4 regions of the Paenibacillus sp. FSL K6-1566 genome follow, and region 1 is predicted to be linked to each of the others. Evidence: riboswitches for the same ligand, from Rfam matches in the RefSeq annotation. Region 1 holds a riboswitch; each other region holds the start of a gene.
What was found. A riboswitch is a leader RNA that binds a small molecule or an ion and turns the genes downstream of it on or off. The one in region 1 is predicted to bind cyclic di-AMP.
Positions count from the first base shown of each region.

Region 2: it holds a riboswitch for cyclic di-AMP, as region 1 does, so the genes downstream of both, NST08_RS17560 (C40 family peptidase) here and ehuB (ectoine/hydroxyectoine ABC transporter substrate-binding protein EhuB) in region 1, are expected to answer to the same signal.
Region 3: it holds a riboswitch for cyclic di-AMP, as region 1 does, so the genes downstream of both, NST08_RS00495 (C40 family peptidase) here and ehuB (ectoine/hydroxyectoine ABC transporter substrate-binding protein EhuB) in region 1, are expected to answer to the same signal.
Region 4: it holds a riboswitch for cyclic di-AMP, as region 1 does, so the genes downstream of both, NST08_RS24485 (TrkH family potassium uptake protein) here and ehuB (ectoine/hydroxyectoine ABC transporter substrate-binding protein EhuB) in region 1, are expected to answer to the same signal.

Region 1 covers NZ_JBBOSR010000001.1:5,741,464-5,746,125, forward strand. The annotation lists gene ehuA (ectoine/hydroxyectoine ABC transporter ATP-binding protein EhuA) at 1-177, opposite strand, end outside; gene ehuD (ectoine/hydroxyectoine ABC transporter permease subunit EhuD) at 190-852, opposite strand; gene ehuC (ectoine/hydroxyectoine ABC transporter permease subunit EhuC) at 856-1,509, opposite strand; gene ehuB (ectoine/hydroxyectoine ABC transporter substrate-binding protein EhuB) at 1,511-2,329, opposite strand; cyclic di-AMP (ydaO/yuaA leader) riboswitch at 2,803-2,949, opposite strand; gene NST08_RS25810 (exosporium glycoprotein BclB-related protein) at 3,508-4,320, shown strand; gene NST08_RS25815 (SDR family NAD(P)-dependent oxidoreductase) at 4,399-4,662, opposite strand, start outside.
Region 2 covers NZ_JBBOSR010000001.1:4,012,177-4,016,838, forward strand. The annotation lists gene NST08_RS17555 (stalk domain-containing protein) at 1-945, shown strand, start outside; gene NST08_RS17560 (C40 family peptidase) at 1,286-1,762, opposite strand; cyclic di-AMP (ydaO/yuaA leader) riboswitch at 1,766-1,899, opposite strand; gene NST08_RS17565 (glycoside hydrolase family 28 protein) at 2,268-3,836, opposite strand; gene NST08_RS17570 (helix-turn-helix domain-containing protein) at 4,078-4,662, shown strand, end outside.
Region 3 covers NZ_JBBOSR010000001.1:102,408-107,069, reverse strand. The annotation lists gene NST08_RS00505 (M1 family metallopeptidase) at 1-976, shown strand, start outside; gene NST08_RS00500 (hypothetical protein) at 988-1,815, shown strand; cyclic di-AMP (ydaO/yuaA leader) riboswitch at 2,153-2,292, shown strand; gene NST08_RS00495 (C40 family peptidase) at 2,297-2,770, shown strand; gene NST08_RS00490 (GNAT family N-acetyltransferase) at 3,150-3,650, shown strand; gene NST08_RS00485 (c-type cytochrome) at 3,811-4,167, shown strand; gene NST08_RS00480 (4a-hydroxytetrahydrobiopterin dehydratase) at 4,283-4,597, opposite strand.
Region 4 covers NZ_JBBOSR010000001.1:5,488,974-5,493,635, reverse strand. The annotation lists gene uvrC (excinuclease ABC subunit UvrC) at 1-115, shown strand, start outside; gene NST08_RS24490 (CPBP family intramembrane glutamic endopeptidase) at 87-1,775, opposite strand; cyclic di-AMP (ydaO/yuaA leader) riboswitch at 2,067-2,213, shown strand; gene NST08_RS24485 (TrkH family potassium uptake protein) at 2,289-3,617, shown strand; gene NST08_RS24480 (potassium channel family protein) at 3,634-4,308, shown strand; gene NST08_RS24475 (LysR family transcriptional regulator) at 4,330-4,662, opposite strand, start outside.

The DNA of each region.
Region 1 (4,662 bases):
CACGGCCACCTTCTCTCCGGGCTGGATCTCCAAATCGATGCCTTTGAGTACCTGCAGCTCGCCGAAGGATTTGGTGACCCCTTTATATCTCACGATCGGCTGCATACCGGTTGAAGGCTTTTCCTCCGTCCGGGACGGCAGGGCCTCCTCCTGTTCGTCGATCACAACTGCATTCATCGCTTTCCCTCCTCATTGTCCCCGCTGCAGATTCATGCGCTTTTCCAGCCTTTGAACCAGCAGCGACGCGATATAACTGATGATCAGGAATAAAATTCCGACCAGCGTGTACGGCTCGAACGCCCGAAAGGACTGGGACACGATATTTTTAGCCGTCATCATCATTTCCACCAGCGTAATCGCACACAAAATCGGCGTTTCCTTAAACATCACGATCAAATAGTTCCCCAGCACCGGGATGATCGGCGGTACCGCCTGCGGCAATATGATGCTGCGCCAGGTCTGGGCCTTCGTATAATTCAGCGCCGTTGCCGCCTCCCACTGCCCCTTCGGTACCGCTTCAATGCCTGATCGGTACACCTCGGACAAATAGGTGCTGTAATGCAGCCCCAGTCCGATCACTCCAGCATAGAAGGCGGGGATCGAGATGCCCATTAGGAGCGGCAGACTGTAATACAGAAAGAAGACTTGCACGAGCAGCGGCGTGTTTCGGATAAACTCAATGATTCCTTTGGTGATCAGCGACAGTGGCTTAAATCGGCTCCGCGCGGCAAAAGCCAGCAGCAACCCAACAATAAGCGCAACCACGAACGCACAGAGCGTTACCCATACGGTCATTTGGAGCGCCCGCAGCAGCTCCGGTAAAATATCAAATGCATAATTCCAATCCCACATAGGCTACATCCTCCCCGCCGTCAATTTCCGCTCGAGCAGCCGGACCGCCACCGCAACGAGCGTAGCGATCACAAAGTACAACAGGAGCAGCAGCGCAAGAATTTCCGTCGTCCAGGCAATATAGTTGTTGCGGAGCACCATCGCCTGATAGGTCAGATCCGCCATCGTGATGAAATAGACGAGCGACGTTGACTTAATCAGCTCCACCAGCTGGTTCCCGAACGGCGGCAGCATCCTAAGCGTTGCTTGCGGCAAAATCACGTTCAACATCCGCTGCCAGGGCTTCAGGTTGAGCGCGACCGCTGCCTCCCATTGACCTTTGGGTACCGCGAGCACCGCACTGCGGACAATCTCCGAGCCGTACGCACCGAAGTTGAGCCCGATTGCCAAAATAGCCGCCAGCATTTTCGGAAGCTCGATGCCGATGAACGGAAGGGCGAAGTACAGCCAGAATAGCTGAACAAGCAGGGAGGTACCCCGAAAGACCTCCACATAAACAGCGGCTAGCGTGCGCAGGATCCACAGCTTGGATAACCGGGATAGTCCTGCCGCAAAGGCTGCAACAATCGCAAGCATGGCGGAAAATATCGCGACCAGGACCGTAATTTCCGCGCCCTTCAACAGTGTGGGAAGGAACTCAATCCAGGAGTTCGGCATGCTATTTCCCGCAGAGCGCAGCCGCTGTCATGTCGCCCGGCAGCTCTTCCTCGGTAAATCCGAACTGCTGCAAGATTTCCAGGAGCTCGCCGGATTCTTTCATTTTTTGCAGCTCCGCATTATAGGCTTCCTGAAATTCGGTGTCCGCTTTCCGAAATGCGGTCGCGCCGTACCCGCGCACGCTTTCACCGTCAATGACCGGCTGCTCAAAGTCGGTTACGCGCTCGATGCTCTCATCGCTTGCGGAATCCAGCATTGCCTGCAGCGACGGTCCCGTCATCGTGATTGCCTGCACACGGTCCGCCTGCAGCGCACTGATTGCCGAAGCCTGATCAGGCACCTGGACAATGCGCTCGGAAGGAATGCCCGACTTCTCCATGTATCCGATCTCGACGGCACCGGTCATGACGGCGACCTTGGCATCATCATCCTTGGCAACATCTGCATAGCTTCCAAGCCCGAGCGGATTCCCCTTCTTTACCGCCAGCGCTTCCCCGATACTGTACTCCGGATCGGCGAACAAGACTGCCGAGCAGCGTTCCGGATTAATGAACATCCCGGCCGTTATCATGTCGAACCGGTCGGCTTGCAGCCCCGCTACAAGCGACCCGAATTCGGTAAGCTCCCCCCTCATTTCCTTGATGCCAAGGCGCTCCAGAATGACGCGGGCAATTTCGACCGCCTCGCCGGTAAGCTCGCCGTTCGCCTCCTTGTAAGCGTACGGCTTCTCATTCGCAAAGCCGACCGTGACATACCCACGTTCAATCGCCTGCTCCAGCGTGCTCCCTTTCTCGCCGCAAGCGGCCAAGGATACCACCATAATCAAACACCAAACCAGCACAATCACTTTCTTCAAATCCTTCCACAACCTTTCGTTAATCACATGAACTCCTATAATCCTCGATAATGACCCAAAGAATTTCTTAAACACCCGGCATCAACTCGATGAGCTTAAGTAACCAGTTGAACAATCAACGACACGCAAATAACAAAGTTTATAGATAGATTTACTGGGGATTTTTGAAGCTCTTGTCCCCGCGCACCATCATCAGGCTTCAAGGGACCGAACTCCTGCATCGCCCTGTTGCTCTAACTACAGCGCCTCTTCTAGACCACTTCAGTTGAAGACACATTACAGCCTGTCATCCTCCTTTCACATCCCATTCAAAGTCCACGCAAAAAAGACCTCCGAACAGGGGAATTGGACACAGCTCCGCCAGCAGGGGGTCAACATAGAGAAAAAGGCCCCTATAGAGAATCAAGGGCCTTTGTTTATGAACATCGGTTATGTATAAAAGACCCATCCACTGCTGACGAGGTTAGCTGACGGACTCGGGTAAGATGGTACCCTACACTCTGAAATCAAGTGACTCGCCCCTGATAAAACTGGTTCCCCCGCTTTCCGTCATGTGCATGCCGGAAACTAAGCGTGTGTTCATGATAAAAGGAAACCCAGGAAAAGTCAAACCCGTTTCGCGCATTTTTGATCCCTTTCAGGAGTCATTTCCATGCCGGTACGAAGGTGACCTCATGCTTCCGTTAACCGAGGATTGGGGGGGCGGCAGCTCATCTCGGTATATTGCCCGGAGCGTGCAATCCGCTTAACAGCAAGGATTATCGCCACCCAGCCCCCGAAGTTCATCCCATTGATCTTTCATGCGGTTAATGATCGGTACGAAAGGTGGCAAAGGAGACTTCGTACTTCCCCGAAAAAAAAATTTTTTTCGTGCGCTGGATGACATCCTATTGCTTGTCTTTATCCCCCGCTCATTTCAGCCCGCGCCGGGCCTGTCTCAGACGGAATCGGTGGGCCCCCTACTATAGGGCAACCGTACATTCTAGCAAATAATAGGCATCCTTCTACCAGGAATACGCTATTAACCCATGCCCCCAAGGCAAAAGTTGCGTAGTATAGAACAAATCTAAAGGAGGTGCTTGAATTTGGATCGTTCTCTTAGAAAAAAGAAATTGTGCTCACCTAAAAAAATAGAGAAAAAAGTGCTTCACGCTAAAAAGAAATGCCACGATCATGGCAAAGGCAAACACGATCACGGTAAAAAGGATCTGGTGCTTGTGCGCCGCTGTCCAAGAGTTTCGCGCGGGCGGATTGGACCGGTTGGGCCTGTCGGACCGATTGGGCCGATCGGACCTGCGGGACCGCAAGGCATTCCAGGGCCTGCAGGACCACAGGGCATCCCTGGACCGGTAGGGCCGGCTGGACCTGTCGGACCTGCGGGACCTGTCGGACCTGTCGGACCTGCAGGACCTGCGGGTGTACCGGGGATACCTGGCGGAGGCGCCATCATTCCGTTCGCTTCCGGTATCCCGCTTGCCTTGACAACGCTTGTCGGCGGGTTGGTTGGAACGGTCGGACTGGTAGGCTTCGGCAATTCCGGACCAGCGGTCACCTTGGCTGGCGGAACCGTCGACCTTACCGGCGCTGGGGGAACACTGCTTGACTTTGCATTCAACACGCCGAGAGCAGGCACCATTGATGCGATCTCGGCAACCTTCAGCACTACGGTAGCGCTCTCCTTGGTTGGAACAACCGTTACGATCACAGCACAGCTGTACAGCGCCCCGGCAACAAGCAATATTTTCACCCCAATTCCAGGTGCGGTTGTAACGCTGGCTCCTCCGCTTACCGGCGTTCTTGCCCTTGGTACAGTCAGCAACGGTTTTGTGGACGGTCTGGCCATTCCAGTAGCGGCCAATACCCGCTTGCTGATGGTATTCTCAGCTACGGCTTCAGGAATCACGATCGCTACTGCCGTAGCTGGCTACGGAAGCGCTGGTGTCAGCATTATATAATTCGCCCTAGATATAATAGAGCTTCCTTGGAATATGCAAAAAGCCCCGAGTCCTCTCGGGGCTTTCTTGTGCAGGCATTTAAACCGCTGTATATCCTCCATCAACCAAGAGGGTCGTCCCTGTTATAAACGATGCATCATCACTGGCCAGAAACAAGACTGCCCTCGCTACCTCTTCCGGCTGTCCCAAGCGCCCCATCGGATGAAGGCTGACCAGATGCTGCGTAATGGCTTCCGTCCGTCCCTGGATCAGCGGGGTGTCGATATATCCAGGACATACGGCGTTAATCCGGATGCCTTTCGAGGCATAATCGGCCCCCATGGATTGCGTCAACAGCTTCAC
Region 2 (4,662 bases), 1.7 Mb from region 1:
AAGCTGCCCGCAGCGCCGATCATGCGCGAAGGACGCGTGCTGATTCCGCTCAGCTCGTTCAGCAGCCAATTCGGGGCTTCCGTAAGGTGGAATCAGGCAACGCGCACCGTATCGCTCAAATCACCAAAAAGCAAAATGCATCTGCGGGCCTTCTATGCCATTGAATCCTTTAAGGAGCGGGATATTATTCAATGGATGAATTCCGTCGCCTTTGGCTGGAGCCGAATTGACCGTAACGGCGAATTCACCCTTCAAGGGGTTGAATACCGCATGCCGGAAGCCGCCGGAGACATCACGCCCCAGACACTTGTGGCCGATGCGGAAGGACAGGGCATTAAGCCCTATTTGATGGTATATACACTGGACGGTAACGGCGAACTGACAAAAATGATGAGCGACGCCTCGCTGCGGATGAAATCGATCGACGGGATTACCGCCGCCGTTGCGGACAATGGGTTCGGCGGAGTCGTGCTGGATTTCGAAGGATTGGGCTTCAAGCTGGATGCCGCCTCCCAGCAGAAGCTGCTGAACCAATACGTGAAGGACCTTAGAGCTGCCTTGCCGAAAGGGACTGCCCTGTCCTTGGCCGTACCTCCGTTAAACAGCGCCTATAAAGGCTATGATTACAAAACGCTTGCATCGATTGCCGACGATCTGATTATCATGGCATACCAGTATCACCCGGTTGGCACCAAAGACCGGAAGCCGGAACCGAACACGCAAGTGCAGCAGGCTATTCAGCTTGCACTTGATGCCGGAGCCCCTAAGGACAAGCTTCTGCTTGGAATTAGCCTGGGCAGCGAAACGGAGAACTCCATCGACGACAAGCTTGGTCTGGCCAAGCGCTATCAGCTGAAAGGTGCGGCATTGTGGCGGCTCGGTATATTCAGAGTCTACGGTGATGATATCGAAGGCGCCATGAACGAAGCGGTGATCAAAGAGTGATCCGTAATAAAGGTTGAAGCGTGGATGAGTCCATCCTTCCGATCATCACTACACAGGCTGCCGGTCGCTATGGACCTGCAGCCTGTTCGCTTGTTCAATGCTTCCGTGATAACCGAGCATCTCTGACAGCCATTGAAACGACACAAGCTATGAATTAGCCGATGCCAATCTTCCACATGACCGGCACAAAAAAAGATGACCTCTGTCGTATACAGAGGTCATCATCAAGATTATGTATGTATTCGGTGCAATCACTGAAAATCGATCATAGAATTCCTTACCAGGACTTGCAAGACGATCATTGTGCAGAGAGCCGGATCAAGATCAAAGATGAGCTGATCTAGCTAACACTTCCTACCAGCTTCGCATATTCCTCTTGGCTTAACACCCGGCGTGCGGTAACATAACGTGGCTTATAGTAAGAGTCGCTAAGCTTGCTGATTCGAACACCCTTGCTGCTTGAAGCATGTGCGAATTGCCCGTCTCCAATATAAACGCCAGCATGTGAAATTCCCTTGCCGTTCGTGTTGAAGAATACCAGATCACCGACACGCAGCTCTTCCTGGTCTACATGCACGCCTACTTGGGCTTGTCCTTGGGAAGTGCGCGGAAGGTCAAGATCAAAGTTACGGAACATATACAGAATAAATCCGGAGCAATCAAATCCGCTTGTGGTTGTTCCGCCCCACTTGTACGGTGTTCCTACTAACTGCTTCACTTGCTGCTGAAAGTTAGGCTGCTGATCGGCAAACGCTGTCACGGCACCGGAAGAAAAAATGATTGCGGATCCTAGCAAAGAAATGACCAATTTCTTCAAAATATATTCTCTCCTTCGATGCCTACGGAGTTAGCTAAGGGTTCGGCTGAAGGTCACCTATATTCCCTCTACTACAAGAATAATTCACCCAGGACGGTTCCCCCGTTTTCTCTAGCGAAATTCGGCAAAATTCATTAACATTTTGTAACCCTTTCTTAATATAGTATACAAGCTAGCAAACTGTCAATAATATCCGATAAATCTATCGTTTTTTAGATATCGCCGTCGAATCGAAAGAGTTTTAACAGTGTTTTTACTATATGAAAGGTCACATAGTCATGACATTTATGTTAAAATTGTTTCCGTTTTCTAAGCGCGGCGAAAAATCCTCCATGCAAGAAGCCGACACCTAGGGGGGCCGGCTTCTAGCAAATTCATCGATAGAACAAGCATTTGCTTCAGCCATTTTGCAGCTTTCAATGGCGTACCTCCTTATCATATTGAGATTGCAACGGTTATAATTCGATCACCTCCCTTCTAAACCTTAATGCATCCAACAGCAAAGCTACTTGATCACGACCTCCTCCGGTTCCACTTCAGAAGAAATCATAATCTGTCCTGCCCTATCGGCATGCAGCCCCGAGCATTCGATTTGCCCGGACCGTTCCCCGGTAACCACAAGCAAGCGGTCATCCAGCGAGTCGCTTTCCCCCTTGACGTTCACCACCTGTACATTTCGGCTCTGGTGAAAGAGAAGGAGCGGATTTTCCTGATTGCGAAGGACCATATCCTGAATCGTCAGGTTCTTTCCATTGCGGCATACAATGCCTTCCCGACTTGTGATGGCCGACCGCATCACCGTCACGTTCTCCACCGGCATCTCCGGCAGGCCGTTGATGAGGAGCGCAGTATGCGCGCCGCTGCAGACGATATCCTTAATAACAATATTGCGGAACACGGGGGTTTCCTCGGTAACGGGGAGCATCGCTTCCGCTTGGTATTCGCCGGAGCCGGCTTTCCCTTCGTAATATAAATTGAAGGAGATGGCATCCCCGTCGATCTCCCGCATCCGGATCCGTTCGATGAAGATATTTTCGACCACGCCGCCGCGTCCGCGGCAGCTTTTAAACCGGATGCCGATATCGGTGCCGATGAAGGTGCAATCGGATACGTGCACATCCTTGATGCCTCCGGACATTTCACTGCCGACAACGATCCCGCCGTGGCCGTGATAAACGGTGCAGTTCCGGATGCTGATGCGCTCACTCGGCTTTCCCAGCAGGCGCCCGGCTTCATTTTTTCCGGACTTCAGACAGATCGCGTCATCTCCTACATCAAACGAGCTGTTTTCCACGGTCACGTATTTGCACGAATCGATGTCCAGTCCGTCCCCGTTCTGGGCATACCATGGATTGCGGACGGTAATGTTCTGAATGGTAATTTGCTCCGATGCCCAAGGATGCAGGCACCAGGCTGCGGAGTTTTGAAAGGTAGGGCCGCTGAGCAGAATCCGCTTGCAGTTTCTCAAGCTGAGCAGATTGGGTCTCAGATAGTCTCTGACAGACTCATAATCCTGGGGATTCCGGCTGCCTGTTTGTTCGATCCGGGCCAGGTTCTCCATCCCGTCCCGGGCAGCCGGCGTTGGCCACCACAGTCCCCCGTCATCCACGACGCCGCCGGTATGAATTAATCGATCCCACTGGCTTTCCGTCAGCTTCCCTTGCTTAACGGGCCTCCAGGCTTCGCCGCCTCCGTCAAAGATGCCGCTGCCGGTGATTGCGATATCCTCCAACCCTTCTCCATCGAGCGGAGACTGGCAGCGGAACATCTGCCGGCCCTCATAAGCAGACATCCGGATCGGATAAGCTTCGAATTGCTTGCTGAACATGACAAGCGCGCCGGCAGAAGCGTGAAGCTCAATCCGGCTCTGCAGGGTTAACGGACCGGTGTGCCAGATCCCCGGAGGGATGACCACCTTCCCCCCTCCTGCCTTTGCGCAAGCTTCGATTGCTTGATGAAATGCCAGGGTATTGTCGTAAACGCCGTCTCCTACTGCGCCATAGTCTGTGATCATTACTGTGTATTCCGGGATTACAGGCAAGTCGGGACATATTGCTTCTTCTGTTTGTTTCATGCTTACCTCCGCTTTAGTAAGTTTCAAGTTTGCTTATTCGATTGATACCGCATGAAGATGTAAGCGCTTATAAAAAATGCTGCCGATTGCAGCCAAAGCCCTTGAAGATCGGCTGCAGCCATGATATATAAATTTCTACGAACCCAACTAGCCGTATCCGTTGTCTCCGACCTGTTCAGGTATATCAGGCTTCACGAATGACAATAGAATCGGATCCGCGTGTGCAAAGGAGTTAGAGAGAATGAATGACCGGCTGCAGCCCAAGTACCACATAGGAGAAGATGATTTCTCCATCCAATACATGTCACGAAACGGTTCCAGCAGCATGCCCCGTCCGCATGAGCATCCCTACTTCGAGCTGTATTACTTGCTTAATGGAGAGCGGGTATACTTCATGGACCATAATGTGTTTACCGTCAAAAAAGGGGATATGATGATCGTGAACCCGCATGATCTGCATTCGACGGCAAGCTCCGATAAGCTGATCTTCGAGCGGGTGCTGATCGGCTTCTCCCGAAGCTTCATCGAAGAGGGCGATGCCGGCGTCGCCAAGCTGCTCGATCACGGGACATCCAGGCTGGTTCGCATTCCGTTGAAGCATCAGCCCGACATCGAACGGCTGCTCCTCTCGATGCTCGCAGAATGTCAATCCGGGCAGGCACATTACGGCTCGTTGGTTCGCTCGTGGATGAACGAGCTGCTCATCCGCCTGCACCGGATCGAGACCTCGCTCCAATCGCTGCCCCCAGAATATGAGCATCCGATGCACCAGAAAATTTCGGAGATCGCCCAGTATATCAAATCCAACTATCATGAAAGGCTTACG
Region 3 (4,662 bases), 5.6 Mb from region 1:
TGATACAGCCAAAACGGCGCTGTCCTCTTTCGGCAAATGGTACGGCTCCTATCCGTACTCCACATTATCCATCGTTGTCCCGCCTTATTCCGGCAACGGCGCAGGCGGCATGGAATACCCGACGCTGGTCACCGCCTTCGGAGCCAATAACGACTCGCCCGGATATGAGCTGGAGCGGACCGTCATCCATGAAATCGCCCACCAATATTTCTACGGCATCGTAGCCAATAACGAATTCGAAGAGGCATGGCTGGACGAGGCTTTTGCTTCCTATGCCGAGGAGAAGGTCATGGAGAAGCAGTACGGAATTACATCCAATACCGCGGCGCAAGGCGCATCCATTACGTCGCCTGAACCGCTTAAGATGGAGTCCTGGAAATACAGCTCGCATGAAAATTACGCACTCAACGTCTATACACGCGGCAAGCTGGTGCTCCAGGGCATCGAGCGACAAGTCGGATCCAAGACGATGGATAAAATCATGATGACCTACGCCAAAAAATTCCGCTTCAAGCATCCGACAACGACGGACTTCCAGAAGGTTGTTGAACAGGTTACCCAGTCCTCATGGCAGTCGTATTTCGATCAGTACGTTTACGGCAGCCAAATGGCTGACATCGCGATCGACCAGATCAAAACTAAAAATAAAGGCTCACAAGCGCACCCACGGTTTGTTTCGACCGTAAACATCACGAGCAAGGGCGGCGATGTTACCGATGTGCCGATTGTGTTCGCTTTTGAGGATGGCAAGCTTGTTGAGCGAACATGGAGCGGTAAGAACGGCAAAGTGACCTATACGCTGGAATACCATACACCGCTCGCCTGGGCCATGGTGGATCCGAAATATACCATCATGCTGGAGAATAAACACATGAATAACTATATGAAGGCTGGCATGGATCCGAAAGTCGTTACACGCTGGAATCTCGGCATTACCAAGCTCGTGGAGACGCTGTTCGGCAGCATGTCGTGGTGAGGGGGGAGCACATGAAAAGCTATGCAGGCCAAGGCTGGATCAGTGTTAAAGATCAATTATACGTCTCCATTCTACTGTTCTTGTACCGTCTTCTCTGGGGCTACTGTCTGTACAGACTCGTGAAATCCGCCGTCGTCCCGCTTTTGATGCGGTACCCGGATCCGGCTCCTAACGAGCTGAGCCGCCTCCTGTTCTTCTATGAGGGCGAAATGAGCTTGTCACTCAGCAATACGGTTCATACCTACGGCTGGATCCTTGCCGCTCTGCTCCTCGTCCGCATGGTGCTTACCCCGCTGATTCGCTCCGGCATCTTCTACAACCTCCATCAGGAGGCCCGTGGCGAACGCGGTCTGTTCTTCTTCATCGGCATGCGGAAGCATTGGAAATCGGTAACGGTGTTCTATCTCATCGAGCTTGTTCTTACGGTTGCGCCGGGTTACTGGATCATTCCCAAGGCTCTTCCGGCACTGCTCGGCTCCATTCAGGAGCCTTCCCAGCTGCTCCGGGTGCTGCCTTACGCGGCGGCCTGGTTCCTCTATACCTATGTTATTCGCCTTGTGCTGCTGTATATGCAGTTCGGGCATACCGGAGAGCTCGGTATGATCGCATCCGTCACGGCGCTCATACGCAAGCTGGGAACGGCTGTACTGCTGTCCATTTCTGTTGGTGGAGCCGCATTTGTCATTCTCCTGCTGTTCAGCTCGGCGTCCCTGTTCTGGGCGGGATTAATCGGACTCATCATTCAGCAAGCCTCCTATTTCCTGAACGGGCTCTTCCAAATATGGGGAATTTCTTCCCAATATCATTTATGGAGAGCGTCCGTAGCTTCAAATCCATAACGGTTACAAAAGTTACATTTCATTAACAACCATTCATCGTTTAAATGTGGTAAAAAGGTTGTAACCGGAAGCTAAAGCAGCCTCCGAAAAGGATAGATTTCGAACGATAACTTTCCCATCCAACCGGAATCCTCAACGTTCCCCTCCCATATTTATACAAAATCCCTGTCCCACTTCAATGTGGACAGGGATTTTTGTTAAAAAAACAACTTTCCTCGTTTGCCAAATTGTTAATACTCTGCTAAAATAACGAATATGTTAGTAACAACTTTGTCATTTTTATTGTAACTATTGTCATCATGTTAACATGTTGGAACGTCATATTGGGTACATCGACATCTTTTAAAAGCCGAATTCCCGTCTTCATACGGGAAGCGGGGGATCCGTTTTGGGTGAATTGATCTCGCTAGAGAGGGATCATAGGGGACCTTCAACCGAACCCTTAAGCTAACCTCGCAGGCAATGGAAGGAGCTTTTTGTTTTGAAGAAGAAGTTAACAGCCATCTCTTTAGGCTTGGCCCTTGCGCTCACGATTGGAACCGGTAGCGCTTTCGCGGATTCCAAGTTGAATACCGTTATCAAACCAACCATCGGTGTCTCTTATAAAACCGGCGGAACCACTACAAAGGGTTTTGATTGCTCCGGATTCACCAGCTATATTTACAAGAAGCTGGGCCTCACCCTGCCGCGCACTTCTGCAGCACAATACAAGGTAGGTACCGCGGTATCGAAGAGCAACCTGAAGGCCGGGGATCTCGTATTCTTTAATACTTCCGGCAGAGGCGTTTCCCATGTTGGCATTTATGTCGGTGGCGGGAAGTTCGCCCATTCTTCCTCCTCGCGCGGCGTCATCGTTAGCCCGCTCAGCCAGAGCTACTACGCGAAGCGTTATGTAGGCGCGAAGAGAATCATGAGCCAAAGCACGTACAAGTCCCTTGCCGTGAACTACAATTAATTGACTGTACCGTAATTTTTCTGAATGTCCATAAGCCCTGGAGCATGAGATGTGCCGATCTCACCCAGCGGCTTTTTTTCTATAATTTTTCGTCTATACCTCTATAACGTTTCAGGCCATGGAAAAGTTCTATGTTTTTCGGAAAATCCAAAAATATTTTTTCATTCTGTATGCTCAAAGCCACCAACAAGATTCGGCCAATCCGAGCGCTTACATTTTATTTACCCTTCCAGAATTAACCTAAACAGCAATACGAATAAACAATCGAAAATTTTTTAGCTTCAGTTTCGTTTCCCCCTGCGCTATTATCTTTGCAATCCCGCTCAGCAGCATGTATTCTCTCTCTAACGGAATTGTTTTGAATGAGAGGAGTATTTACATGGAGGCGAATTTACCCTCGTTTCATACCGTGGTCATGCAGGAAGCCCATGCCGCTGAAATTTGCACCTGGTCCTATCCCCCGCCCTATAATATATATGGCTTTCTTCCTTGGGAGCAGATGAAGGGACTAGGGGTGGAATTCGGGGATCCCGGCATCCGCCTGCAGCAATACCTGTCCGTGCTGGATGAGCAGGATCAGCTCTGGGGGTTTGCCCAGCTATTCCCTATGGCAGGCGTTACGCGTCTAGGCCTGGGCATGCGGCCTGATTGGTGCGGCCGGGGAATGGGTAAACGGTTCGTGCAGGCAATTGTGGATGAGGCGAAGCGGCGCCGTCCTTCGGACGAGATTGATCTTGAGGTGCTTACCTGGAATGAACGGGCTATCCGGACTTACCGGAAGGCTGGCTTTTACATTGCCGATACGTACGAACGCCTTACGCCGACGGGCATGGCGCCTTTTTATTGCATGGTGTATGACCCGATGGCCAATGAGGAATAGTAGTCTTGTCTATATGAAAAAGTACAATTTTGTGTACTTTTTATGAAGGCAGGCTTGAACATTGCTTTTTTTGTCACAACTGGCTATGATGTGTAAGGATGTTGGTTTATAATGAAGACAAGTGCAAAAGTGCAGTATACATAGAAAGGACGATATGACGATGCAAAAATGGATCATGAGCGGACTGTTCTTCGTCGCATGTGCGTTGGCTATTGCGCTGATGTTTACGCTTCCAGGCAAGGAGCAGGTGGCGCAGGAAGAGAAGCCAACCATGCCGGAGGTTACTTTGGATGCCGCTGCGGCTGAAGCTACATTGAAAGCCAGCTGTATCTCCTGCCATGGCGATCAGCTCCAGGGCGGTGCAGGTCCGGCTCTGAATCAAGTAGGCGGACATATGGATGCGAACGCAATCTTTAACGTAGTTACCAAGGGACGTAAAGGAATGCCTTCCTTTAAGGATCAGCTGAAGCCTGAGGAAATTGCAAACATCGCGCTCTACCTTGCTGAGAAAAAATAATCCATCAGCTCTTATTACGCAAAACACGCTTGGATCCCCAGACTGCTGTTTGGATCCAAGCGTGTTTTTTAATTCTCGGGCCTAACGCTTCTGCAGCTGCCCGAATCTACATTGCCTATTCCGGATCCTTCAGATCCTTGGATCGGCTCTTCTCATAAACTTCGTTAAATTGCTGGGCCTCCTTGATGTCGACGGCCGTTATTCCGCCGTCATCCCATGACGTCAGGCGCAGCGTCACCGTTTTATAATCAATGGTGATGTAGGGGTGATGTCCGAAAGCTTCCGAAATCGCTGCCACCTCATCAACAAAGGCGATTCCCTTCATGAAGGAGGAAAAGGTGTACTTGCGTACAATCCATCTCCCCTGTTCAAATTCCCAGCCTTCAAGCTTCTCTAGATGAGCCTCCACTTCCTGCTGCGTATAAAGCATCATTATATTCCTCCCCGAAAAAAACCTTTCATAAGCCGATTGTTACGTCCTTAGGGCTTCTTCCA
Region 4 (4,662 bases), 250 kb from region 1:
TTTCGGCTCGATCAAAAAAATAAAAGAGGCTTCAGTCGAAGACTTTAAGCCCCTTTCGATCGGTGAAAAATTAGCTACAGATATACTCAATGCCCTTCGTGATGAGGAGTCGTGACATACGGCTTCTCTTTTTTTGTTGGATTCAAGCGATAGATCACGTAAGCCACGATTGCCGGCAGCACCATATAGAACAGGCCGATTAGCACATTAGGGGTCCCTTGAAGCATGACCAGGCTGATTCCCATGAGAATGCTGTTGAAGACGACATGCGAGAACATGGCCGCAATATATCCGTATTTCAGGAAAATATAGCTGAACAGCAGGCCGATAATGACCAGCTCAATCGGGCGGGATACGACTGGGTAAATCGGATACAGCGTATGGCCGAGCGCCCAGATGATCGAGGTGATCAAACTCGCGACAAAGGTGCTGCGCACGATTTTCTTCACCATTCTAATGCCGAACAGCCGGTACACCGCTTCCTCCGAAATGCCTGCCAGCCAAGCCATCAGCGGAAACAGCCATGGATAGAGCATGTTGTAAGGCGACTGCGAGGCATCGGTCGTGGACCAGGTGTTCAAGGTCAGGCCGAGCGCGATGAAGATCAAGGACTGAATGCCGAGCAGAATGAGGGCCCACAAATAGCCCACCTTCATGCTTTCCAAGACATAGCGGCCGTACCCGGGCTCCTTGGCACGCGGCCACGGATTAAGCCCGTCTTCCTTCCGCCATAGACCGCTTCCGCCGACAAGCGAGAAATAGAGCAAGGCGGAGAAGACGAGGGAGTAGATGGCGTAGAAGATCATCATCCCGATGATGCCGGTCTCGGACATTCCTTGTGCCTTAAAGACCGGAACCAGGTTGTACGTATTCAGCATCTGGATGACAAACAACAGGACGGACAGCAGGATACCGCGCTTAAACGAGGTATAGGCTCTGGTCTTGACGCTGTAGACGATGGCCAGGATACCGAGCACAAGCGTAAACAAACCGTACCCGACCAGCGTCAGCAGCGTTGCATCCTGCGTCTGCTTGTTCACATAGGCAGCATGCGCTGCCGGAACCGAGAACGCGGGCTCGAAGGAACGCAGTGTCCCATGTTCAAAGGTAAATGCCAGCTGCAGCCTCGAATCCCCGATGGCGGCTTCCGTGACGGTATATCTCAGCTTAGGTTCGCCTTCCCGGGTAGAAAGCTGCAGCTGCGTCGCATCGTATCCGGCCCACTTGAGCCACGGCTCCGCGAGCGCCTGCTTCTCGGCCAGCGTCATGCCTTCCTCAACCAGAAGCAGCATTTGCTTCCGGACCTCCCCTTGATTCAGCTCGATCCTGTCGTAACTGGAGCGGGCGGAATCATAGGAGAATCCCGCGATGCCGGCATTCTGCATATGCACATCCACGTTCAGCGCATCGCCACCCGGCAAGGTGAAGCGGACGCGGTATACGTCATATGGGTATTTGGCTTCGTAATTCTTGTTATACTCCTTTAGCTTCTTTTCCTTGGCCAAATATCCGTACAGCTCGGAGTTGGACTGGTATGTAACAAGGGGGTCTTGCCCTTCGGAAGCAGGAAACCCTAAACGTTCGCGAGCGAACCGTGACGCCGCTTGCGCAGCCTCATCCTTGGAAATGATTTGCGGATAGGGCGTATCGGTCGACTCGAAGGAAGTGGATGGGAGTACCTGGAATATAAGAAACAGGATCAGACCGATGATGGCCGGTGCGATAAGCTTCTTTAGGTTAGGTGTCAGCTTCAGGGGCTCTTCGGCACGGTTCATGAAATTCCTCCTCTTAATTTTAGTGCTTTCCGATATGAATAACCGGCCCCGCAAAAAGCGGATCATAGAGTCAATATAACATACATATGAAGAACAAGCCCTGCTTATCCCAAAGGGCCAATAATGAAATAAAACGCTGAAAATGAATGAAAGGTTTCGAAAACGTTAGAGAACCATATCCTTGTACTCTTGAATATGCCCAATTCGCGCTCATTTAAAGACTTTTTGGTAAAAAAACGACGTTGGGTTCGCTTCCGGATTGCGTTATAATCACATCATGCTTCAAGGAACCGAATAAACCAGCCGAATTTCGTAATGAGAACGGGGGAACCATGTAATTGGGGTGAATTTCATGATCTCTTTCGGATCATGGATAGGGCGGCCTGTGATAATGCCCGAATCCGTCAGCTAACCTCGTAGGCTGTTGCACAGGAACCAGACCGTGAAGGGCACTGTTTTCCAGTGTCTTTTTTCTTTGATTTTTTTGGAGAAGGTGAAACTTTGAACTCAAAAATGAAGTGGCTTAAGCTGTCACCTCCGCAGATCCTTGCGCTCGGTTTTGCGGCGGCGATCCTGGTCGGTACCATTCTGCTCATGCTGCCCGTATCCAGCAGGACCGGCGAACCGATCAGCGGGATTGACGCCATGTTTACGGCGGCTTCCGCCGTCTGTCTGACCGGGCTTGTTGTCGTGGATACAGGCACAAGCTTCAGTGCTTTCGGACATACGGTGATCCTTCTGCTCATTCAACTCAGCGGGCTCGGGTTTATGACGATGGCAACCCTGTTCGCCCTGGTATTCAAGCGGAGGATATCGCTCAAGGACCGGCTTGTTCTGCAGGAAGCGATGAATCAGTCCTCCATCGAAGGGATCGTTCGTTTGATCCGGCGGGTGTTTATCTATTCCTTGACCTTCGAGGCGTGCGCTGCCGTACTGTTTACACTGCGCTGGGCATGGGATATGCCTATTGGAAAAGCCCTCTATTTTGGGGTGTTCCATTCCGTTTCGCTGTTTAACAATGCAGGCTTCGATCTGTTCGGTGATTTTCATAGTCTCACGGATTATGTCGATGATCCGTTGGTAAACATCGTATCCATGCTGTTGATCATATCCGGCGGCATCGGGTTCGTTGTATTATCCGATTTGATCGATTTCCGTCAAAAAAGGAAGCTGTCGCTTCACTCCAAGGTCGTTCTCTCGATGTCGGGGGCGTTGATCTTCATCGGGGCGATCATCATATTTATTTTTGAGTTCACCAATCCGTTAACGCTGGGCTCCTTGGACGGGGGAGGTAAAGTGCTCGCCTCGTTCTTCCAATCGGTCAGTCCGCGAACAGCGGGCGCGAATTCGATTGATATCGGCGGCCTAAGGCAAGCTACGCAATTTTTCATTATTATACTTATGTTTATCGGAGCGTCGCCGGGATCGACCGGGGGCGGAATCAAGACGACAACCTTTATGGTGATGGTAGGGGCCGTATTCGCAATGATGAGAGGGCGTGAGGACATCGTCTTATTCCGGTTTCGCCTCGCTCAGGAGCGGGTCTTAAAGGCGTTAACGATTGCGCTTCTTGCGCTGCTGCTCGTATTGACGGTATCCATGATCCTGTCCACGACAGAGGATGCGGATTTCCTGGAGATTCTATTCGAAACGACCTCGGCCTTCGGTACCGTCGGCTTGTCGATGGGATTAACGCCGGATTTGACGGTGTTCGGCAAAATATTGATCAGCTTAACGATGTTTGCCGGACGTCTAGGTCCGCTGACGCTGGCTTATGCACTCGGTCCGAAAAAGGGTAAAGAATTGTATCGTCATCCGGAAGGCAAAATGATTATTGGATAAGGAGTATAGGAGAGACATGAAACCAAAGCAATTTGCAGTGATCGGTTTGGGGCGGTTCGGCTCGAGTCTGGCACTGGAACTAATGGAACTAGGCTATGAGGTTCTCGGCATTGACCGGAACGAAGAGGTCGTCGAGGATATGAGCGAGTATCTGACCCATACGGTGGTCGCCGATGCTACGGATGAGGAGATGCTGAAATCGCTCGGCATCCGCAACTTCGACTGCGGGATCGTCGCGATCGGAGACGATATCCAGATGAGCATTCTGTCCGCCATCCTGCTCAAGGAGCTTGGCGTATCGACCGTCGTGGCCAAAGCGATTTCCGTGCTGCACGGCCGGGCGCTGCAGAAGCTGGGTGTGGACCGGGTCATCTTCCCCGAACGGGATATGGGAATCCGTGTGGCTCACCAGCTGGTTACGCCGAATCTGCTCGACTATATCGAATTATCTAAGGATTATTTGATCGTGGAAATGACGGTAACCGATTGTATGGACGGCAAGACGTTAAGCGAACTGAACACGCGCGTCCGTTACGGTGTCACGGTGGTCGCCCTCAACAAGCGATCCGGCATTATCGTCGCGCCGACGGCGATGGACGTGGTCAACGCCGGCGATGTTATGGTCGTCATCGGCTCCAACGACAATGTGGAGCGGTTTGAGACGGAAGTCGTGAATCTGCAGCAGAAATAATATAAAAAAACCTGACGATCTCTAGGTCGTCAGGTTTTTTCGCTGCTTCTCTTCCGCAAGGCTTCGGAAGAGCACCTCGGTTTCGTTAATCCAGCGGCGGGCGGCGCTGCTAAGCTCTGAAGCATCCCCGTAAATCAGCGAGGTCGTCCGCCGCGTCTCCATGAGCGCGGGGATGTGAATGTCCACAAGCCCGTTGTCGGAGAGCAGCTGCGGACGGAGGTATGATTTCGGAAGCAGGGCCGCTGCTTTGCAGGTCGGGATCAAGCGGACGATCGCTTCGAAGGAATCGATCTCCATCCGAATATCGGGCATGATGCCCCACCGGTGAAACAGGTCGTCCGTCAGCTTACGGTA